DNA from 4 places in the Paenibacillus hubeiensis genome. Region 3 is predicted to be linked to each of the others. Evidence: a T-box and tRNA genes for the amino acid it is inferred to sense, from the RefSeq annotation. Region 3 holds a T-box; the other regions hold tRNA genes.
The links. The T-box of region 3 lies ahead of leuS (leucine--tRNA ligase). A T-box ahead of a tRNA ligase gene usually reads a tRNA of that ligase, here a tRNA-Leu.

Region 1 (5,987 bases), on a different contig from region 3:
AACCGCAGAACGTTTGAAGAGGTCATCCAGAATTGGTTGGACGAAGGCATCCGCTTTTCGATCGTGGTGCTCGATATCGACCGTTTCAAATCCATTAACGACACGTATGGGCACCATGCAGGTGACGAAGTATTGAAGCATATCGCCAACCTGATCCGGTTATCGGTGCGCCCGGAGGATGTGAGTTCGCGATTCGGGGGCGAGGAATTCGTGGTATTGCTTCGTGATGCAGATACCAAAGAGGCCTATCAGATTGCGGAGAACATTCGCGTTTCGGTTGCAGGCAGCGTTATGCCCGTGGATCGGCAAGTGACGATTTCGGCAGGCATCGCCGAGCATCCCCTCCATTCTTCGTCCGCGAGCGAGCTGTTTCATCTCGCGGATACGGCCTTGTACAGGGCAAAGGAAGAGGGACGCAACCGTACCGTAACGATAAAGGCTTTGCGAAAATAGCGAAAAAAAGAAGCTGATCCCGGACGAACGGGGTCGGCTTCTTTCTGTGAAGAGCGGCCTGCACGTCCTGCTGTTTGGTCTGAACCTCGTTGGTGACTAGGCGTTGTTGATGAGTTAGACCTTGGATGAAAAGAGTTTTATAATAGATTGAATGAAGGAAAACGATGGATCAAGTCTGCAAGAGCTATTACATAAGGTATCTTAACGGACGATTATGCAAGCGGATAAGGGGGGATTAGCGTGGTATGGGTTGACAAACTATTGCCGTTTACGGAACACAATCTGCCGATGCTGGAGGATTGGTTTAAAGATGCAGAGGTTCAGCAGCGATTGGAGGGAATGCTTCCGTTAGGTGAATGGTACGAGCATGTGGAACGGCATCCCGGTTATCACGTGCGGATCGCGTATGCGGAGAGAGAAGTCGTGGGCATAATTATGCTCGAGCAGGATGAGCAAAATACGGGCAGCATTGCCGTCATAGTCAAACCATCCGTCAGGAACCAGGGATATGGCAGGGCAATGCTTGAAAAAGCAATGCAGCTCCCCGAGCTCAGGACGATTCATAAGTGGTATGCGGGGATCGAAGCTGACAACGTCGCTTGTTTGAAATGTTTTCAGTCTGCCGGTTTTGTATTGGAAAACGAAGCTCCCGATGAAGACGGGTACTACTCTTTATGGTATTGCTCCGATATTCAAGCATAGAGCGACAATGAAGCGCAGCAACTAAAAATGATAAGTATAATTAATTTTATGTGGAGGGGATTACTTATGAAGTGCAATAAATATAACAGGGTACAAATCGAAGAAGGGAGCGTATCACTGACCCTATAAACTACGCTGCCTCATGTTTGGAGGTAGAATGTGAATACATCTCATTCACAATCAACTTTGCGACACAACCCCATTTTAATTTGGCTTTGTGTGCTTTCTTTTTTTAGCGTATTAAATGAAATGGTTCTGAACGTCTCATTGCCTGATATCGCCAATGATTTGAATAAACTTCCAGCGAGCACAAACTGGGTGAATACAGCTTTTATGTTGTCCTTTTCGGTTGGAACAGCGGTATATGGAAAGTTATCGGACCAACTGGGCATCAAAAAACTGCTCTTGTTTGGGATTATCGCCAATTGCTTCGGATCGGTAATCGGTTTTGTTGGTCACTCGTTCTTTCCCATCCTTATTCTTTCACGGTTTATTCAAGGGATGGGTGCAGCCGCATTTCCCGCACTCGTGATGGTTGTAGTTGCGCGCTATATCCCGAAAGAAAACAGGGGTAAAGCATTTGGTCTTATCGGATCCATAATCGCCATGGGGGAAGGGGTCGGACCGGCCATTGGTGGAATGATTGCCCATTACATCCATTGGTCATATTTGCTGCTTATCCCAACGATGACGATAATCACTGTGCCGTTTCTTGCAAAACTGTTGAAAAAGGATGAAGGAACCAAAGGTTATTTTGATACAACGGGTATTATATTGATGTCACTAGGCATTGTATTTTTTATGCTGTTTACAACGTCATTTACAATTTCTTTTCTTGTCCTCAGCATTCTCTCTTTCCTGATATTTGTAAAACATATTAAGAAAGCTGAAAACCCTTTTGTCGATCCTGCACTGGGTAAAAATATTCCATTTATGATTGGAGTCCTTTGTGGCGGGCTAATCTTCGGTACGGTAGCAGGTTTTGTCTCCATGGTCCCTTATATGATGAAAGATGTTCACCAGTTAAGTACTGCGGCTATCGGAAGCGGGATTATTTTTCCCGGAACGATGAGTGTCATCCTCTTCGGTTACATTGGAGGATTGCTTGTTGATCGGAAAGGTCCTTTGGTTGTATTGACCATGGGAGTTGCCTTACTTTCCATCGGTTTTTTGATCGCTGCCTTATTTGCAGAAGCAGCACCATGGGTTATGACCATGGTATTGGTTTTGGTTTTTGGTGGGCTTTCATTTACTAAAACCGTTGTTTCTACAATAGTGTCAAGCAGTTTAAAACAAAATGATGCTGGTGCCGGAATGAGTTTGCTTAATTTTACTAGCTTCTTATCAGAGGGAACAGGTATTGCGATCGTTGGCGGATTATTATCCGTACGTTTACTGGATCGAAGGCTGCTGCCTGCAATAACTGAACCGCCTGCGTATTTGTATAGTAATATGCTCCTGCTTTTTCTGGGAATCATGATCATTAGCTGGTTGGTTACCTTAAGAATCTATAAGCGAACTCAGAGAAATATATAATAAAGGCCAATTCGGTCCACCGCTACAGCCAAACCTACAGAATCGATGTCAATATGCGGTCGCATAACGCCATCGTGCCAATGTTGTCTTTCCCGCTGCTAAGAGGGGTTGCTCCGGTACGGCAGCATGCCATGAAATGGGCCATTTCGCCCACGAATCCCCGCAAATAAAGGTCGCGGTATGCACCGGACATGGGCGAGGCTGAAGGAGTGAAGACAGTATCCTGCTCTTCAAGGGATTTCCATGGGATATTCGATGAAGTGCGGGAGGAGTGCACGGTCAGGGTGTTGATCTCATCCGCAGAAGCAAACCCGTTATCAAAGGTGACCAGCAGGCTTTCGCTTTCGCGGGACCATGCACTCATGCCGGTAAAATAAATGCTGCCTGCTACGCCGCTGTCGAACGCGATGGAAATGCTCTGGTTGATTTGACGTCCCGTTGTGGCCCGGGTTCCCGTTACCTCTACCGCTTCGCCGAAGAGGAAACGCATCAGATCGACCATGTGAATGGCGGCCAGTTTAATGAACTGTTCTTCATCTTCGCAAAACGGTGTGGAATCCACGGCGAAGCGCATTTGAAACGAACGGGCTTGTCCCAATTCGCGCCGGTCGATCAACTCCTTTAATTTCATGTAAACGGGAGCATATCGTTTCATGAAACCAACCATGAGCACAACGCCGGCATGCTCGGCCAAGCGGGATAATTCCTCTGCTTCGGCTGCATTCCATCCCAGCGGTTTATCTACGTATACATGTTTGCCCGCACGAATGCAGTCGCGAACGAGAGCCGTCTGGTCATGCGGCTGTGCAACGACAACGATGCCATCGCAGTTTTCGTTGCGCAGCATTTCGAGCGCGTCGCCATACGCTTGGCCTTGGCTGCCGAAACGAAGCAACGCGGCCCGTGAACGTTCGATGCTGCGGGTGGATATGGCCTGAATCTTGGCTCCTGCTTCTACGGCAGCGGGCAGGATGTTGGTGGTGGCATGGAATCCTGCTCCGATAAAACAAAGTTTGGTCTGAGGCAACGCCAATCTCTCCTTGAAAATTTGATTTGTACATGATTTGGCTGATCTTGATGACATCATGTTTTAAGATAGCGGGTTCGCATTCGATTAAAAAGGACATATGTCCTTTTTTTTGATACAAAAATATATTGCAATCGTGTTGAATAACCTGTATACTCTTAATTACGGTGAAACAAGCAATGGTTTGACCGGAGCATTTTCACATCAATGAAAAAGCTGCATATTATGCGGTCGTGGCGGAATTGGCAGACGCGCACGGTTCAGGTCCGTGTGGGCTAACCCCCCGTGGAGGTTCGAGTCCTCTCGACCGCATCTCAGAAAAAGAATGGAAGAGTTGCACACGCAATTCTTCCATTCTTTTTTGTTTATTCAACTCAACTTCGTTTTGTCTGCTGCTGTAAGTAATCTGCTGCCCAGAGGCCGGCAATCACGCCGGCCAGACCGCAAATCGCGACCGTGCCCATAAGGTGGTTTGGCTGGAAACGGAACAGGAACGAGATGCCGCTGCCCAGCGTCGTGCCGGCAAGAAAGCCGAGGGCGATGCCGATGTCCTTCGTGAATTTCATAGATTCACCTGCTTCTGTTGTGGTAAGTGGTTGCAAAGTAGCAGAACTAGCGGTAAAGTGTGATCAGGAAAAATATAACATCGTTTTCCTTGTTTTCATTGTGCGCTTTAACCGAAGAAATATGCATGAACCCAGGACAGGAGGATGGAAGAATGAATATGAACGAACGAATTGCGGACTGGAACAGGCGAGCCCAGGAATGCGATTGCGGACATGAGCATCGTGAGGTGGAAATCCAGGTGGTCATGGAGCATGGTGCGATTCGCAAGGTGCCTGACTATTTGAGCCGGAAGTCATATCATCATGTGACGGTCGTTTATGATGCGAGTACGGGGCCCATTGCCGCTTTTGGCGTGGTGCGGAGCCTTCGAGCAGCGGGAAACCGGGTGGATGAGATCTGTTTGAGACCTGCGGCTGCCGGAGATGTCATTGCCGACGAGGCGGCCATCGTACAGCTGCTTTTGGGCGTGCAGCAGGGAAGTCAAGCGATCATTGCGATCGGTTCCGGGACGATTCACGATGTCGTTCGTATCGTGTGCGCCAAAATGAACAAATCGTTTCTGTCAATTCCAACGGCAGCATCGGTGGATGGTTTTACGTCTGCGGGAGCGCCGCTCATCGTAAACGGGGTAAAGCAAACGTTTCAAGCGGTTCCGCCGGAAATCATTTTTGCCGACATCGACGTGTTTGCATCGGCACCCCAAGAGATGACGGCAGCAGGTTTCGGAGACATGCTCGGCAAATTTACGTCCCTTGCCGATTGGGAAGTATCCCGCGATCTTGGAGGAGAGCCATTCTGCCCTGTTGCATACCGGATGACCAAAGAGGCATTGGACGCGTGCATCGATCAGGTGGATGCGATTGCGGGGGGAAGTCAGGAAGGCGTGACTGCGCTGATGGATGCATTGATCATGTCAGGCATATCGATGCTGATCATCGATCACTCTCGTCCGGCCTCCGGAGGGGAGCATCATGTATCCCATCGCTGGGAGATGGAGCTGATGGAGCTGGGTCGCAAACCGATTTTGCACGGGGCCAAAGTGGGTGTGGCTTGTGCGTTGTTGACGGGGAAATACAAGGAGCTTGTACGTACAACGAACGAGCGAGCCTTTCAGGTATACCGATCATTGCCCGAACAGGAGCAATTGTCTGCATGGTTGGGACAAGTTGGCGGGCCGACCACAACGGAAGAACTGGGCATTTCTCCGGAGATGGTGGAACGCGCTTTTGCGACCGCGCATACGCTTCGTGATCGCTATACGGGGCTCAAATATATGAACGAAGTCCTTTGTTCCAAATAACGGGTGCGAGATACATTTGTTTCGCGATGGCGGGGTTATTTGTCTTTTTGTTAGTTGTACGTACAATTGTCTATATTTTTAATTTATGGTCGAACAAATTTTTTTTGGATTGTGTGTAATCAGACTTTTGTATGTATTATTCACAACAGGTTTCAGGTTATTGAAGTTGAATTGCTCGACAAAACAAAAAACACGGGATTTGGCCATTTCAGCCATATACCCGTGTTTTCTGTATTTAAGGTGACATTGGTTGTCGCCGGGTGCACTGCACCCGGACAGTCTGCTCCATTTAGTTGCTGCGGCGATCTTTCAAGATAACATCTGCAAACAATATCGTTTTTGGAATGCGGAAAAATTGTTCCGCCTGTTCCTGAAACGCAGCGGAAGGCAGCGTTCCCTGAT
Region 2 (5,987 bases), on a different contig from region 3:
TGAATAATCGAGGAATCCTAATGTCGTTATTGGCTGTAGGAGTTGGATTGGCTACCTATGGGGTTACACGGCGGCTAAGATAAAACAGCAGCTACTGGCGTCCGATGATGCCACCTGTTCGAAAAAATGTTCCAGGTACAGCAGCAATAAACACCAAACAACCACCGGTATAAAAGTATACCGGTGGTCTCATGATCAATGCATGAACGCTGCAAAGATCCCTACCAAATCTGCGGGTACCTTGAACGAACTCATCAAAGAATTTGTTTATCAATACGGTCACCAATAATGAAAGAGGGCATTTGAAACGCCTTCTCTTTTCACCTGTTGCTTTTCTGGGCCTTCTTTGTTACGAGATTAAGCAAATAAGCTTTTAAGTCGACCATTCGCAAGTGTTCCGGCTTTTGGTCTGTTCCGCTGATGATCAAGGGAACAAGCGATTCCATTTTGCGAATGGAACCATGACCGCCTCCGCCCTTATGCGCAGGTGAACTGCCGCCCGTCAATTCATATCCCGGTTTTGCCGTGACAACCAAAAATTCGCCTTGGTGTGAACGGAGCGCGCTTGACAAACGTTTCAGAACATCGGGATATTGATCGTAATTCAATGAATGTGTGGCCGTGTTTATGCTTAAATCCAGCACCTCTTGATCCTGTTCGACCGTCCATGATTGGTTGTATGGATCAGTTAGATTACCGCCTGCTTTAAATTTGATCTGTTTGCCTGTTGCCCCCTGAATGGCGTATATCCATTCCTGGTCTTTCCAGGAAACGAAATCGATGCGCGGATCGCTCTTCAATACATTTGCCGTGTCTCTCAGGGATCGATCCGCTTTCAATGAATATACATAGGCCATCGTTTCATTGACGGCGAGCACGATATCCGTATCTTCCGATACGGCTTCACCCGGACGCAAAATGGTGGCATCTCCGAGCAAAGAGGGCAGATCAATGACCGGATTTTGCTTGGCAGGCAAAATCTGTGTCATTCCGCTGTCGCCTGCAATGACAAAAACGGCCTCTTTCAAGGCTTTCTCCGGAGAACCGAATGTTTCCAATACAGATTGAAGCTGCTGATCCAACTTTTTGACTCCACGAAGTCCAGTGGGACCTTTTTTATGCAACTCCCGGTCCAAGTCCGGCAAATAAACAAACAAAAAATCCGGCAATGTATTGGAGTGAATCAAATATTTTACGGCTTCAATAGCGAAGTCATTATGGATGCCCAACCGATTCGTTACACCGTCCGGCAAGTTTTTTATCCCCTGAAACGGATTAGACAACGAACCCAGGGACAACAGGTCCGGCCCTTTCACATGAATCTCTTTCGGTAAAGAAGCAGGACCTTGAATCCAATCGGGTATCGACAACTTATGATCGGACGCCCCCCTGTAAATCAGGCCGTTGATCGAACCAGACTTAAACCCTTGCCGGGCTAAGTCCTCATAGATCGTAGGCAAATCCTTGCTCAAATGACTCCCGTTCAAATGGATCAGCGCATCAGCAAGTACCCGATTCACTCCGAGCCTGAGCACTTCCATCGGTCCGGTTCCATAGTTGATCATTCTCTTGGTTTCCGCAGAGTACCACGTCAGACCTGGCACACGGTGAATGTCCGGATACGCACCGGTAAGCAATGAGCTGTCGATCGTGACGGACATCGTGGGAAAGGAACTGACCAGGTTTTTATAATATTGTCCGTGTTCGATCAGAAATTTTAATGTCGGAAGCTCCTGCTTGCCGATTCCTTGGTCAATCGCCTGAACCATCAAAGAGTCTACCATCAGGAAAATGACTTTCTTCGCATTTTCTCCACTGGCGGAATTTATTCGCATCAAATCCTGTTCTTTGGGTTTCGAGTTCTGGCATCCGATCAGCATGATCGATATAAGGATCACAGGCCACATTCGAATCCCTTTTTTCTTCATAACGGTTCACCCCTTTATGTACATTGTGTCTTGAAATCTAGGGGGTATCCGAGGTTATTTTTTCCATTATGAACATAACCAAGATGACAATTACATCCGTTCCGTGAAAAGTATGGCTGGATTCAGCACAAATACAGCGTCTCGCGGCAAATCTCTCCCGCCGCACTGGACGAAATGATGGCCAATGGCAAGCCGGTACAGCGTGACCGCGTTACACAGGCGTTCCTATAGATGAAAAAAGCTCCTGAATCTCCAAATAAGGAAATTCAAGAGCTTTCTTATGGTTATATTGATGCGGTCGAGAGGACTCGAACCTCCACGGGGGGTTAGCCCACACGGACCTGAACCGTGCGCGTCTGCCAATTCCGCCACGACCGCATATGTGGTATATCTCCGGAAATATCACGGCGACAAGGAAGAATATATCATAGAAACCGAAACTCTGTCAACACATTAACAGCCATGATGAACAGCAAAATGACGCGAAAGGAAATGGATGCTGTAGTCAGGCGACAAACTATTTATTTGTCCATTCCATTAGCTGTTGAAACGGTGGTTACTTTTTTGTAACCGAAAAACGACAGCTTTTTCGCAATTTGAGCATAAAAAATGAGAATTCCGTTAACATGGCGGTGCAGATAACCGTTTCAGAACGATTTGACAATTTCGTATTTATGCAATATCATTTCAAATGGTTACAAAATATTCATTATTCATGTGCCGAGTTTCATTAGTGAAAACGGGGGAACCATACCGGGTGAATTATTCCGATACATAGGAAATATAGGGAACCTTCTACCGAACCCTTAGCTAACTCCGTAGGCATCGAAGGGAGAACATAACATTTTGAAAAAGCTTATCCTGTCCTTATTCGGCGCAGCCGTTTTATTTACTTCCGGTGCAACAGCAACCGAAGCAAGCAGCATCAATACCGTAGTCAACAGCATGACTGGCATTCCGTACAAGTGGGGCGGCACAACAATGGCCGGCTTCGATTGTTCCGGATTTATGAGATACCTGTTTAACAAATACAGCATCGAGCTGCCGCGTACCTCGCAGGCACAAGCCAAGGCTGGCACCGCTGTTTCCAAAGCCAACCTTCGCACAGGCGACCTTGTATTTTTCAATACCACTGGAAAAGGCATCTCTCATACAGGCGTGTATATCGGTGGAGGCAACTTCGCCCATGCTTCAAGCAGCAAAGGCGTCAGCATCACCAAATTGTCCAATCCTTATTTCAGCGACCGCTACGTCACTGCACGCCGTGTAACCGGCGAATTCATGTATAACAAAATGCTTGGAAAAATTTAAACGATACCGCACTTGTTCATCCAGATCACTTGAGAAACATTGTACTCTAACCAAGAATGCCAAAAAAACCAGACAGGGCTCGAGCCTTGTCTGGTCTTTTTGGTGCAAATATGGGCTTATCGGATTAATGCAGCGCCTTCTGAACCCTAAGAGCCCCCTGAGACAGGGCGTGTCCGCCTCCAACGGCTCCGGCGACGGCAACGGCCTCCAGTATTTCCTGATCGGAAGCTCCCTTGGCACGGGCCTCCTGCACGTGGTAGAGCGTGCACACTTCATTATTCGCAAACAATCCGATGCCCAGCGCGATTAATTGTTTCGTTTTGGCGTCGATGGCGCCTGGCTGAAAACACTCGCCCGTAAATTCGTGATAGGACTTGACCACGCCGGGAAGCAAACCTTCCAATTCGCCAATCTGATCCTTGTACGCATGGACTTTATCGTTCATCAGTGTCATGTTGCAATCATCCCCTCACAGATAGGTTCCAGTCACTCACCGACCTTATCCTGTCTCCCGGAGCAGACAACTATGCCCAAACGTCCATGGTAAATCCAGTTAACCTCAGGAATAATCCTGATGGCAGACCGCTACTCCTTCAGCGGGCTTCGACGGGGTTCGCTGAAACGTTGGAAGCTGTAACGGCGATCCAGCTTGACCACTCGCCGATTTTGACGGCGAATGAGAACCTGCTCATCGTCCCACGCAACGACAATGCCTTTCACGTCGTTGGATTCCAACTCGTCGCGCACCACCCTCACTTTTTCTCCCGACAAGCGGAGCGCATTCAATTCTTCATCGCTAATCATGATTCATGGCCTCGACTTTCTATAAAATGATGGTCTGTATCTGTGCTAAACGGCAACGTGCTACAAAAAGAGACCTAAATGAAATTCATTTAGGTCTCGCGTGACTGCTGCCGTGTCATTCCTAAGTGGTTCCCTACTGAAAATTATCGCTGAGCGTGCTCTTTGCTGTCGTTCTTCTCAAACCAGAAATCAAGCACCTTGGCGGACATCACGCGTGATTCCAGGTACTCCACTTGATGCGGCGTAAATTGTTCTTTCCAAGAGAAGGACAACTCTTCGCACAAGCCCACGATCGTCAGCAGCTCTGACCAGGCAACGTAGCGTTTGTACCAGAAAAACTGCGGATGTTCAATCATATAGGGATAAAGGTCATCAAATTCCGTATGTTTACAATCCAGGGCACGTTCAAAATGAACTTTTGATTCAGCCAGCTTATCCATAAAAAACTGTTCTGTTGCCGGTTGGTTTCCCATGGTGTTGCCTCCTCTCCCTAACATAACCCCATTATAAAACAAATGCACGGTCATGCAAAGGTATAGTTAAGAAAAAATGAGTCTTTCCTTCGAATGGTCAACATTCCGAATCGTCAAACTGCACGGTACCGTTCTCCAGGGAACGGATCCGAACCAACGCTTCCACCGGAACGCCCAACTCGCGAATGGTGCGTGCGCCGGCCTGAAAGCATTTTTCCACCACGACTCCGAATCCGACCAGCTCAGCCCCCGAACGCTCTATAATTTTGATGATGCCGCGCGCGGCATCCCCATTGGCAATGATGTCGTCAATGAACAGGATTCGATCATTTTCCCGGATGAACTCGCGGGATACCATTATATCGGTTACGATTCCTTTGGTAAAGGAAGGTACGCGCTCACAGTAGGCGTCTGGGTCAGCCAAAAGCGTTTTTTTGCGCCTTGCGAATACGAGCGGCACGCCAAGTTCGTGCGCTGTGGCAAAAGCGACCGGAATGCCCGACGATTCAACCGTAATGATCCGGGTTACCCCGCTTTCGCGGAAACGTGCTGCAAATTCGCGTCCCATTTCCATCGTCAATTCCGTATCGATCTGATGGTTGAGCAGGGCGTCCAGCTTCAGAACCTGGTCCGAAATAACCACGCCTTCTTCCAAAATCCGTTGTTTCAATACTTCCATGTTTTGACCTCCCAGCCTATCCTATGAGGTAAAAGTATCATACATCCTGCCCATAGTTCAAGCGAAATCGCCCCAGTCTTCATGACGAAGGAAAAAGTTGTCGACTCTACGCGCTTGTCATGACTTTTTCGGGTCAAGCATACCTTGTACCATGGCACCCGCATGTCCAAACTAATTTGGTGCCTGAGAGGGGAAACGCATGAAACAGGCTTTCCGGGTACTGCAGATCGCATTCACATACATCGGAACGGTTGTCGGCGCCGGCTTCGCGACAGGACAGGAAATATTGCAGTTTTTCACCCAGTATGGCAAATGGGCCACCATCACCATCGGTTTATCCACCATACTGTTTGTCTGGCTGGGCACCAAAATGATGCTGATTGCCCACGATACCGAATCCCGCTCCTATGAGGATCTCAACAAGCATTTGTTCGGGCAGCAGGCAGGCAAATGGATTACCTGGGTTACCCTCCTGGTCCTCATTGGCGTCAACAGCGTGATGCTTGCTGGCGCAGGCTCGGTATTCGTGGAGCATCTGGGGATGCATTACCAAACCGGACTACTCATTACGCTGGTCGGTACATACCTTTTGCTTGGACGAGGCATACAAGCGATTCTGCAGATGAACAGCATCGTGGTGCCCATGATGCTTCTGTTGTCGTTGCTCATGATTGTCAGCACCATTCATCATCCAGCCGCCACGCGGTTCATTACGCTGACGACGGATGCTAATCCGGTTAGGGTCTGGCTATCCCCCTTGCTGTATTCGTCATTTAACCTTGCCCTGGCTCA
Region 3 (5,987 bases):
TTGCCGCGGGATTTACTCATTTTTTCGTTGTTCGTCCCGAGAATCATGCCCTGGTTCACCAGCTTGTGGAACGGTTCCTTCGTGCTGACCACGCCCAGGTCGTAAAGAACCTTGTGCCAGAAACGCGCATACAGCAAGTGCAGGACCGCATGCTCGGCGCCGCCGATGTACAAGTCAACCGGCAGCCACTGTTGTTGTTTTTCTTGCGAAATCAGTTCCTTGTCGTTGTGCGGATCGATGAAACGCAGGTAGTACCAGCAGCTTCCCGCCCATTGAGGCATCGTGTTGGTCTCGCGACGCGCTTTCATGCCAGTTTCCGGATCTACCGTGTTGACCCATTCCGTCACATTGGCCAGCGGAGACTCGCCCGTGCCCGATGGTTTGATCTGGTCGATATCCGGCAGCAGCAGCGGCAGCTCCTCTTCCGGCACGGTTTTCATCGTTCCGTCCTCCAGATGGAGAATCGGAATCGGCTCACCCCAATAGCGTTGACGGCTGAACAACCAGTCGCGCAGACGATATGTCGTTTTGCCTTGCCCTTTGCCGTTCTCTTCCAACCAGGCGATCATTTTGGCGATCGCTTCTTCGTTGTTCAGGCCATTCAGGAATTCGGAGTTCACATGAGCTCCATCCCCGCTGTACGCCTCTTCCTCCACGTTTCCGCCCTCAACGACTTCAATGATATTCAGGCCGAATTGTTTGGCAAATTCCCAGTCGCGGGCATCGTGTCCCGGCACGGCCATAATGGCTCCCGTTCCATATCCGGCAAGCACATAATCGGCAATCCACACAGGCACTTTCGCGCCGTTTACCGGATTGATGGCATAAGCACCCGTGAATACGCCCGTTTTGTCTTTCGCCAAATCCGTGCGCTCCAGGTCGCTCTTGCGAGCCGCCTGTTCCTGGTAGGCTGCGACCGCTTCGCGTTGGTCGGCCGTCGTGATGGCATCCACCAATTCATGCTCCGGTGCCAGCACTGCATAACTCGCGCCAAACAGCGTATCCGGACGAGTCGTGAACACTTTGATGACTTCCTCGCGTCCTTCGATGGCAAAAGTCACTTCCGCGCCCGTCGATTTGCCGATCCAGTTGCGCTGCATATCCTTGATGCTCTCGGACCAATCCAGTTCCTCCAGATCCTCAAGCAAACGCTCGGCGTATTCCGTGATCTTCAGTACCCACTGGCGCATCGGTTTGCGCACGACCGGATGCCCGCCGCGCTCGCTCTTGCCGTCGATGACCTCTTCGTTGGCAAGGACCGTGCCCAATGCTTCACACCAGTTAACGGGTACTTCGTCTACGTATGCCAGCCCTTTTTTGTACAACTGGATGAAGATCCATTGCGTCCATTTGTAATATTCAGGGTCTGTCGTGCTGATCTCGCGGTCCCAGTCATAGGAAAAACCGAGCGACTTGATCTGGCGGCGGAAATTGTCGATGTTGCGGAACGTGATGTCCCGCGGATGTTCGCCCGTATCCAGCGCATGCTGCTCTGCCGGAAGGCCGAAAGCGTCCCATCCCATTGGATGCAATACGTTATAACCGCGCATGCGCTTGTAGCGGGAAACGATATCCGTTGCCGTATATCCTTCCGGATGGCCTACGTGAAGACCGGAACCGGATGGATACGGGAACATATCCAATGCATAAAATTTAGGCTTGGACGGGTCCTCCCCCGTCTTAAACGTTTTGTTTTCATCCCAGAACTGCTGCCACTTTTTCTCCATGGTTTGCGGCTGATAGCCATGCTTTGGCTGATGATGTTCACTCATCTGTGTTTCCTCCTCTGATCATTCCATCTATTTGCAACAAAAAAACCTCAGCATCCCGTAGCGTTTGCAGCGCTAGGGACGAGAGGTTGATTTCCCGTGGTACCACCCTAGTTAGCGGACGAACGTGCTTCGTTGTCCACTCCCTTTGGACCTGTAACGGCGGTGAACCGATGCGGATTTTCCATTCCCCGAAGGGCAAGATCCTTACAGGCATCAAAATGGTGTAATCACCGCATTTCTCCAAGGCGAGTTCGCGATATACTGCCAATCGGCTTGCACCAACCGCCGACTCTCTGTCATGTGCAGGACTCGTTACTGATCCTTATCATCGAAATATGTATTCGCTTTTGATCGGAAACATTATATTAAAAATTGGCACCAAAGTCAATATTGCTGCCCTTCGCCTCTGCGTATGCAGTTCAACGAGCTTTGGCTGCCTTTGTGTGTCCACGAATCAGGATAACCGGAAGCGCTCGATGCCCTCCTCAAGATTGCGGGTCGCCCATGCCACGTGTTCCTTGTTATCGAACTGCCGATACGCACATTCTATCCGGAGCACCAGATCAAAATACAGGTCGTAAAGGCTCCTTCTCTGCCGTTCGCTTGCCGTTGCAGCCGCTCTTCCATAACCTTTGACAAATCCGGGCGTATTGTTAAAATGACTGAAATAGTGCTCCATCAAAGGGTCAGCCCATAGCGAACGCTCAAAATCAATGATGGCCGTAATTTTGCCCTGTTCCACAAAAACATTGCCATCCCACAAATCCCAGTGGACCAGTACAGGTTCTTTTACATCAACCAAGACATCCGATTTCTCTTGAATTAAACGTTCGAGGTCTTCATAACCGATCGAAAATTCCACTCCAGCCTCTTTCCCATCTGCGAGCAAATCATCCATCAGGTTCAGGAAAGCTTCTTTCCAGGTAGCATATTGTGTTTTTCGCTCGGAAAAGTAGCCGAATTTTTCGCCCTTGATCTCATTGATTCTCCGATTGTAAGCGCCCAGCTGCTGTTCGATGGCTTCCTGCTCTTCCACACTGTATTGGTCTTTGACCTTGTTATAAGGCTTGCCTGGCATGTATTCCATAATAAAATACTCTGCAGGGACAAAGCTCCGCGAAAGATCATGGGCGAGCACACGGGGAACGGGAACATCCTGGAGATCCGCGGCGAGACGAAGTGCCTGCACCTCCGCAACCATCACATCCTGTTCACAGCGCATTCGTTTAATTCCGGAGGAAGGTGCAATTTTGAGTACAACTTTCTGTCCGTCATCCAACGTAATACAATAGGCATGGTTCGCCCATCCATCCGTCATCTCCTTGTATTCTCTGACACCTGTCCTGAAATGATGTTGAGTAATCCGGTTCAACTGTTCTGAAGTCAGCCTCGTTTTATAATTACTTTCCACTTTGCACCTCATTTACCTTATTCGTTAAGGGGATGACAATGTAAAGAAATATTTCCATACCCATTATGTCCGGCCCTCTCTACGCTTGCAAGACCTTTGATCACCTTCCAACATTTAAAGGCAAACTCACCGTAAAAACAGAGCCTCCTTCTGGTCTGTTCCCGGCCTGGACCCTTCCTCCCAGAATCTCAGTAATTTTCCATACAATGGACAGACCCAGGCCAGCACCACCCGTTTTGCGGTTTCTGGATTGCTCGCCTCTGTACAACGGCTTGAACAAATGCTGCAGGTCAGAACTGGCAATTCCAGGGCCTGTATCTTGAACAGCTATGGCCCATATGCCGTTATCACACGTTGCCTTCACTTCAATGCTTCCGCCTTCTGGAGTATAACGCAAGGCATTATCCAGAAGATTTCCGAACGCCCTTTGCAGCAGATATGGATCCGTCATGATTTCAGCTCCCTGCTCCGGCAATGACAGCGCAAGACGGATCTGTTTGCGATTCGCTTCTTCCTGATACCCCAGGATCAACTCGTTCAGTAATCCGTCCATTCGTGTGCTTGCAAGCGTTGGTTTGTCTTCAAACCAGTCGAGCTTGGTATATGTAAGCAGGTCGGTGACCAAGTGATTCAGAACATCTGCTTTAATACGGCAATTTCGGATATACCTTTGAGTTTTTTCGGGAGTGAAGGCAACGCCATTCTCCAGCCCTTCCAGATAACCACGGATGGCAAAAACGGGTGTTCTTATATCATGGACGATGGAAGCGATGAACAGCCGCCGCTCTTCTTCCATGGCCTGCTGCCGAATTAGGGAATGTTCCAGTTCGGCCCGCATTTTTTTGAAGCCTGCCGAAACCTCATGTACTTCTTTCACTCGGGAAGACGGAAGATCCACACAAAATTCACTTCTGGAAATCCCCTGTGCTGCCTGTCCCAGTTTCTTCAATGGTTTCAGCACCTGCTTGTTCAGGAACCAGGCACCTGTAAGCAAAATGATGGCAAGCAAACATCCCCAAATCACAAATCCGCCGTATTCCATAATCATTTTTTCAGCCAAGCTGCCATAGCTCCGCAATACCGGACCCTGATCCTGAATATAAACCATTCCGGTCAGCGTGTTCGTCGATGAATATACATAAAACTCATTTAATACGTTCCACTCCGAAAAGTCACCGACATTCTCCTTGGGCGTTATGTCTCCCCCTTCTTCAAGAATATATCCTCCTTCATCATATATGTTCGAGAAAATCTCCCGACGTTCTCTGTCCAGCAGCCGTATCCCAACATTCATTTTTTTGGAATCCTGCTCCAGCTTGATTTGCCACTCTTCGCTTTCCCACTGATCCCGCTGAGCCAAAATTCTCTGCTGCACCCATTCAATGCTGTATCCATCGTCGGTCGTTGCCATATTTGAATACCAATTCCCTGTTAATTTCACAACCGAAATTGGAACAAGCACTGTACACAAGATGATAATCAACAGCCACTGTTTTAATGATAACCGGCTTTTCATTAAAGATTGGAACCCCTTCATGACAACGGCTCTCCCGTAAATTTATATCCCGTTCCCCATACGGTCTGTATGTATTCGTTTCCCGTACTTCCCCTCTCAATCTTGTCCCTGATCCGGGCTATAAACACTCTTACCGAATGCTGATCTCCGTAGTGTTCTCCCCAGATTCGGTCGATGATCTGATCATGCGTAAACACCTGATTGCGATGTTTGGCCAGCAAAGCCAGCAAGTCAAATTCCTTGGTTGTGAGCGTAACCTTTTCACCATTCACCTCGACCTCACGTGCGGAGTAATCAATGCTCAAACCTTTGAATAAGCCGATTGCCAACGAAGTGGATTCCTCTTTGCCAAACCGCCGCCTCACCGCTTTGATTCTGGCAATAATCTCTCCCGGTGTGGCGGACTTAACGATGTAGTCATCCCCTCCGACGCCCAATCCTCTGATTTTATCGGTAGATTCCTCCCTGGCACTCAGAAACAAGACGGGAACATCCGAATATTCCCGAATGGCACGGCAGATTGTAAAACCCGACTCGCCGGGCATCATCACATCGAGCAGCACACAATCCACCCGATTTTGATTCATGATCCGCATGGCCGCTTCCCCGTTCTCCGCAGTAAGGACAGCATACCCCTCCATTTCGAGAAAATCACGCATAAGCTCTATAATTTCAATGTCATCATCCACAATCAAGATTACTTCCTGCATACTGTATCTCCCTTTCTCATCTGCTGTCCCATTATTATGGAGCATTCCTGTTGTTGATGGAACCTCCTAAACAGCGATTAGATAAAAGTACTATATTTTATTGATACATTATTGATCTTTTTCCCACAAAAAGGTGAGACATCTTCTGCATAATGATATCGATCAAAGCGATTCAGCAGATTTCCGTGAAAAGGAGAAAAGAGAAATGAGTAAACCCGTTTTACAAACCCACAATCTAAGCAAAGTCTACGGGGAAGGCAATCAAAGTGTTCCTGCCCTCGATGCTGTTGACCTGGCGATCCATCAAGGAGAGTTTGTTGCCATCATGGGACCCAGTGGTTCCGGCAAGTCCACATTGCTTCATCTGTTATCAGGTTTGGACAGGCCGACCCGTGGTAAAGTCATGCTGGACGGACAAGATTTATACGCCGGCACGGAATCCGCAATCACACTCACCCGCAGAGACAAGATCGGTTTTATTTTTCAGATGTTCAACCTGATTCAGGTACTAACGGCTCAGGAGAATGTAGCTTTGCCATTTCTGCTTGCTGGCAAGACTGACAGTAAAGTTAATAGCA
Region 4 (5,987 bases), 180 kb from region 3:
AGCACCTTTGCGCTGAATTCAAAGTTTGCCTTATAGGCGTTAAACTGCTTCGCATCGGCGCTCGCGCTTACATTGGCCGAAATGCCGCCGGAATGAATATGGATTTCGTTAGACAGATCGCTAAACGTGTGGTTCGCCGTATTGACGTAACCAAGCACGCTTTTCAGCAGGCCGACGTAGGGCAAGAGACGTTCCGGCACCGATTTGACGTCGAACAACAGTTTCAGGTATCCGATCCCGTTGGTGTACAAATTATGGTGAACGATCGTGGTGCCGTCTGCCTGTTTCAGCGTCTGATGCAGGACAGAGGCTTTCGGTTCAATATCCTCGATCGACAACGTCGGGATCGCTTGCTGCTGTTCTTTCGTCGACGGTGCATTCTGGTAGTCTGCGAGCGCCTGTGTCCGCTGTACCAGCTCTTGAACTTCCGTCTCGCTCAGTCCGGCCTGCAGCGCCTTCAGCTTCGCCTTGAGCGCCTCCTCCTTGCGCAAATTCAACCCTTTGTCGGGTGTCACCGCAACGAAAGAAACATGCGTATTGTCCAGCAAATAGCGCTGAATCAGTTGTTCAAAGTATCCTTCCTTCATCTTTGTTCTCAGTGCGTCATACACCTCATTGGCTTCAAGGTACATGAACGGCGCCTGATCATCGTACAACCAGCTCTGCAATGTCTGGAGACCGTAGATGAGTCCTTTCGGCATTCTGCCGAAATCGGCCTCGCGATGGTTGAACTCATAGGAATTGATTCCCGCGAGCAGTGCCTTTGGATCGATCCCGTCCCGCACAACGCTTTCAAGCACCTCGCGCACCGTATCGAGGAACACCTGTTTGCTCTCCAGATTACTCTTTTTGAGTCCAATCGTCAGCACAGGCTGGTACAAGCTGTCATCGTATGAACCGTATGCATCCTTCGCGATGCCCTTGTCCAGAAGGGCCTGCTTGAGAACAGCGCCTGGCGCGTTAAGGAGTGCGTACAACAAAATTTCGAGCGAAATGTTCAATTCTTTGTCCAACGTCGTTCCAATGACCGCATTGTACGTCAGGAAGCTGTTGTCGGTTTCCGATTCGGTGCTGCCGGCAGAATAACTCGTCACGACGTCCACGCGTTCTGCAAAAGGGGATTGCAGGCCGATGGCCGAATCCGGCTCTGTCCGATCATAATGGCTCAGATAGGCTTCATCCAGCCAGTTCAACTTTTCCTCCATGTCCATGTCGCCATACAAATAGATGTAACTGTTGGACGGATGGTAGTACTTGGTGTGGAAATCCAGCAAACCCTGGTATGTAAGGTCCGGAATGGCATCGGGAATGCCGCCTGACTCGTTGGAGTATGTCGTATCCGGGAACAGGGAATTCAGCACCGCACGGCGCACGACGCGTTCCGGCGACGAGAAAGCACCCTTCATTTCGTTGTATACGACCCCGTTGTACGTTAACTCGTCTTCGGGGGAAGCCAGGTTGTAATTCCAGCCTTCCTGCAAAAATATTTTTTCGTTTTCATAAATGTTGGTGTTCAGTACCGCATCCAGATAGATGTCCATCAGATTGTGAAAATCATGCGCGTTTCGGCTCGCAATCGGATATACCGTTTTGTCCGGATATGTCATAGCGTTCAAGAATGTATTGAGTGAGCCTTTCAACAATTCTACAAAGGAATCTTTGGCCGGAAATTTCTTCGACCCGCAGAGCACCGAATGCTCCAAAATGTGCGGTACGCCCGTATCGTCGCTCGGCGGCGTTCTGAACCCGATATTAAACACCTTATTGTCATCCTCGTTGGACAGCAGCAAAATTCTGGCGCCCGACTTCGTATGTTCCAACAGATAGGCGTCCGCTTTGAGTTCCTCAATCCTGCGCTCCTGCAATACTTGGTAAGCCTGAAGATTTTTCAACATATACCGAGTCCTCCATCATCAGAAATGGTTTGTGCCTGTAAAAATCTCTGTAATTTATCCCGCAAGATAAAGGTAATTAATGACTATTTCCTCATTATACACGATCACTCGCCGTCTTCCTAACCGAGGTTTTTTCCCGACAGAACGCCGTCTTAGATCCTATGTTTGGAGTTTTGCGATTATGAGATTAGCCTTCCGTACAGCTATTGCATCGGGCAATTTTGCATACTGCTTGCTTCGATCCTAAAGTTCGCCCCCAATCCGCCCCCCAAAGAAGAAATAATGCACTCGTTCCCTTTGAATCGGGAGAGTTCATTCAAAATACAAAAAAAGGAAATCCCTTATGTATTAAGGGATTTCCTTTTTTTAATGGATGCCGAGGACCGGGATCGAACCGGTACGGTAGTCACCTACCGCAGGATTTTAAGTCCTGTGCGTCTGCCAATTCCGCCACCCCGGCATATGTATGTCCTTCTTTAATTACTTGAGGCGACAAGAAATATAATATCATGTTATTAATCATTATGCAACATATTTTTTATAATTGTAATGAATAAACGTGAGTGCACAACCATCGCCCCATATTTGTCTCATGACATGGAAACGGGACTGCCGGACAAAGCCGGCAGTCCCTCTGGAAAATCCGAGTTGCGGTCTCGAATTTTCAGATCAACCATCTATATTAAGGGAGGTGTGAGTAAAGAATACATCGCCAACATTAAAAGAACCTAAAATGCGCCTTAAATTAAACTAAAAAGAATACAAGCTTTCAAGCCTGCGGTTTTTCCTCCATACTTAGAATCGGAATAACTTCATCCAACTCGGAGTCATCACACTCCACTACAACGATTAAGCCACCGTCAAGCAAAAAAGTTTCATACATCTGCGCTTTCGTCTCGGATATGCCCGCTTCGGTCAGCATCAGCACCAGATCGTCCGTGCCTTCGCCAATTTGATTGCCTGCCAAACGCCGGACAGCTTGCCCCACCGTCTGAATCTGGTCCTTGCGCTCATCCAACGCGGCCAATACTCCTTTGAGCGCTCCAAACGCACCGTCTGTGCCGCCTCCTTTCAAAGGCTTAGGCAATTCGGTTTGCTCGCTTACCCGTTCCAAATCCAGTTGTTCCTTCGCCACGACGCCAAGACGATCCTTCGCGATCCCGACAAGCTTTAACCTGTTGAGCATCAGTATCGCTTCATTTTCTGTGCTTGCCATGCCAATCAGCAATTGAGTCATATCCATTCCTCCTCGGACCGCTATCTCATTATGAGTTCTTTATGTTCATTTACCCGTTTTGCGCTTCATGTCTTTCATTTTCCGGTGAATTCACGGCATGCATTTCTGGAAATCGATACCTAGTTCTGATAGACTACATAAAGAAGCCCAATTAACCATTGATATTAAAGAATATGTTTTCATATCCCATGTTCAGGAGTAATGTCTTATGAAAAAAGAGGTAGATATTGCCATTCGCCGCAAACAGCAAATCGTGGTTCGCAATACGAGCGGGCAAACCGTTACCGGAACTCCCGAGCGTTCGGCCGACTCATCCATATTGACCCTTAGAACTGTGCAGGGAAACCTGTGGATTCCCTTTGACGAAGTGGAACAGGTTACCCGGATATTGAGCATCCGGTCACACCATCTGAACGGCCTGCAGATGACAGCTGCCGACCTGTAACGATGGACCAGAACACTCCGGCACTTTCGGGACGTTTTTTTCTTCATCCAAAAATTTCAGGAAAAAAGCTGATTCGCAAGGGGCTTGTCTCCTTGAAATCAGCTCTTTTGAATATTATTTGACTACGAATCGAACCCGGGTCCCGTCCGGATATGTACTGAGTTGATTCCCGACCCAAGATCCTGCTCCACGGTTATCCTTTGGCGTAATATATTGGATATCCGCATTCGCGCCGCCTTCGGCGCACATGGCCATCGGCCATTCGTCGCGATCATACCCTTTTTTGACCGGCACGCCCTTAAGCGACAATTCCCGATTGGCTTCGGCTCCGTCCCGATCGATGGTGCAGACATCGGAATGCCCTGCTTTAATGGCGGATTTAATATGCGCTGCAGTCTCGGGGTAGCGTTCGGACGGAAACGTAATCGTGTGATCCACACCCTGAGTGGTGCCCTGATCAAGCCATGCAGGCAAATCCAGCGGGATCTCTCCCTTAAACCAGGCAAAGAACAGCACCACCATCAAAGTAAGAAGCGTCAAACCCTTCTTTTTTAAGCTGCCGAATCCTTTGTTTCTTCGTTTTTTTCTGTGCGTTCTGCTCATGCTGCCTCCTCTCATTCCCTTTGCATTATAACAGAACGTCCGTTCGCCAAACAATCCTTAATATGTATCATTCAAGCGAATTCGTTTATTCCAACCGATTCAAAACCCGGCTCGATGTGGTAACATATCATTACGTTAGACAACACAAACATCTTACTCGTTACCGACAGCACGATCCTGGCTATTCTATCGAATACTGACGCCTAGTCATTAAGGGAATCGGATCATGCCCATGAGGAAGGATGAACGGTATGCGAACCCTCTTTTTTATCTTTATGACATTATGCATCATTAATTTCTGTTTCCCTAAAGTGGGCTGGTATTTGCGTTATGGCTGGATCACGCGAGGGGAATCGGAGCCCGAAAGCTCACATATGATTTTTGTCCGAATGACAAGTTTGGTTATGCTGATTGTGGCTTTTACCCTTTCCGTCGGCTGAAAATAAAACGATGAAGCAGCATTCCTCCAGGAATCGCTGCTTTTTGCCGTTCAATGAGCAAAAAATGATAATTTTATTTGTGGAATGGCGCTACATGGCATCTTATTATAAAATGACGGGCTTGTTGCCGACATCCGGTATCTGAGAAAGGGTCTTATTCTTATGAACATTGCATTTTATCCTTATTGGGCGGCGAAAACACTACTTTCTTTTGTTCATGTAATATACATTACAGTCATCACCATCATGATTTATGGACTGACAGACTCCTTGCTCTGGGCTTTTTTGTTTCCCATTATGCAGGTGGCAGTACGGAGTTTCGCAGGCTTGTCTGTTTCATCGCGAATCAAGCACTTTGCTTCTTCACGACTCTTGATCGGTATGCTTGCAACCAAAACATTGCTGCTGTCTGCAATTGCAGCCAGCCTCCCCTACTTGAAGCAGCATCTTCCCATCCTGTTCGCCGCTGCCTTTCTGTTATCCCTGCTGGAAGGGTGGGAATCCGCATTGCTTCATGCTCTGCCATGGTCGGCAGGTCATGCTTTGGAAACCGAAATCGCCAAGGCGAACAGCCTGCTCTCTTTTTCCAGTCATACCGCCACCGTTGTCGGATTGCCTATCACCTTTTTGGCAACGGTACATTGGGGGGCCGCGTCCACATTATGGAGTTCGGCCGCATTATCGTGGACCACGCTTGTCTTTGCGATCGCGTTTGTGCTTTTGATCCAGGAAAAGGAAAACATCTATGCGAAACGTGCATCGAGGGCATCCCGGTTCGAGATCAAACAGGAAGACAGACGGCAGTTTTAATGAACTCTTGTCATATCCACCACACCAAAAGACGAGCAGCTTGCGCTGCTCGTCCATACATGCTGAAGCCCTATGTTCGCGCCTCCACGGTTGACCGCTTCAGCTTAGTCCAACGGATAGTCCAACAATGGTTTACCCTGTTTGTAATATAGCGAAGGAGATAAAATGTTAAAAAAGATATGCGCATCAGGCACTCCGGCCTCAGCCAGGATCCCATGTATGCTGGATGCCATACGGTTGTGAACATCCTGATGCCGCTGAAACATCAAAATTTCGACGGACGCCGGCGAAGGCGTAAGTGCTTGTACATCATACCGTTCCGCCTTTACTCTCTCTTCCGGAATATTGAATACAAAAGCCATCTGCTCGGTAATTCGGGGTACGACTTCCTCCAATTGATTACCTGTAAATCCTCTAAAGCGAATAAACGGCATGCAAATCCCTTCAATCTCTGATATAGTCTCTTATGTGATTTTAAGCACATTCTTTTCGGTTGTCAAATGACCCGCATGCCGCTCATTCCCCATGTTTCGCGCCAAGCTCCGCCGTCAAGCGGC

Region 1: it has a tRNA-Leu gene. The T-box ahead of leuS (leucine--tRNA ligase) is inferred to sense a tRNA for this amino acid. The anticodon was not compared.
Region 2: it has a tRNA-Leu gene. The T-box ahead of leuS (leucine--tRNA ligase) is inferred to sense a tRNA for this amino acid. The anticodon was not compared.
Region 4: it has a tRNA-Leu gene. The T-box ahead of leuS (leucine--tRNA ligase) is inferred to sense a tRNA for this amino acid. The anticodon was not compared.

The regions. Positions count from the first base shown of each region.
Region 1 covers NZ_JAVYAE020000001.1:676,647-682,633, reverse strand. The annotation lists gene RSX24_RS03140 (sensor domain-containing diguanylate cyclase) at 1-453, shown strand, start outside; gene RSX24_RS03135 (GNAT family N-acetyltransferase) at 694-1,155, shown strand; gene RSX24_RS32270 (tetracycline resistance efflux system leader peptide) at 1,222-1,284, shown strand; gene tet (Tet(L)/Tet(K)/Tet(45) family tetracycline efflux MFS transporter) at 1,315-2,691, shown strand; gene RSX24_RS03125 (Gfo/Idh/MocA family protein) at 2,726-3,718, opposite strand; tRNA gene RSX24_RS03120 (tRNA-Leu) at 3,946-4,030, shown strand; gene RSX24_RS03115 (hypothetical protein) at 4,093-4,284, opposite strand; gene RSX24_RS03110 (sn-glycerol-1-phosphate dehydrogenase) at 4,437-5,585, shown strand; gene RSX24_RS03105 (helix-turn-helix domain-containing protein) at 5,875-5,987, opposite strand, start outside.
Region 2 covers NZ_JAVYAE020000001.1:599,969-605,955, forward strand. The annotation lists gene RSX24_RS02710 (alkaline phosphatase family protein) at 321-1,928, opposite strand; tRNA gene RSX24_RS02715 (tRNA-Leu) at 2,222-2,306, opposite strand; cyclic di-AMP (ydaO/yuaA leader) riboswitch at 2,637-2,768, shown strand; gene RSX24_RS02720 (C40 family peptidase) at 2,775-3,239, shown strand; gene RSX24_RS02725 (carboxymuconolactone decarboxylase family protein) at 3,364-3,693, opposite strand; gene RSX24_RS02730 (hypothetical protein) at 3,825-4,043, opposite strand; gene RSX24_RS02735 (hypothetical protein) at 4,187-4,516, opposite strand; gene RSX24_RS02740 (xanthine phosphoribosyltransferase) at 4,614-5,195, opposite strand; gene RSX24_RS02745 (YkvI family membrane protein) at 5,395-5,987, shown strand, end outside.
Region 3 covers NZ_JAVYAE020000009.1:198,866-204,852, forward strand. The annotation lists gene leuS (leucine--tRNA ligase) at 1-1,772, opposite strand, end outside; T-box leader at 1,844-2,110, opposite strand; gene RSX24_RS21680 (phosphotransferase family protein) at 2,227-3,183, opposite strand; gene RSX24_RS21685 (HAMP domain-containing sensor histidine kinase) at 3,284-4,594, opposite strand; gene RSX24_RS21690 (response regulator transcription factor) at 4,717-5,409, opposite strand; gene RSX24_RS21695 (ABC transporter ATP-binding protein) at 5,615-5,987, shown strand, end outside.
Region 4 covers NZ_JAVYAE020000009.1:22,869-28,855, forward strand. The annotation lists gene RSX24_RS20885 (insulinase family protein) at 1-1,895, opposite strand, end outside; tRNA gene RSX24_RS20890 (tRNA-Leu) at 2,270-2,355, opposite strand; gene RSX24_RS20895 (general stress protein) at 2,665-3,132, opposite strand; gene RSX24_RS20900 (hypothetical protein) at 3,341-3,577, shown strand; gene RSX24_RS20905 (NucA/NucB deoxyribonuclease domain-containing protein) at 3,692-4,180, opposite strand; gene RSX24_RS32420 (DUF6199 family natural product biosynthesis protein) at 4,456-4,620, shown strand; gene RSX24_RS20910 (hypothetical protein) at 4,948-5,430, shown strand; gene RSX24_RS20915 (DUF1904 family protein) at 5,535-5,864, opposite strand.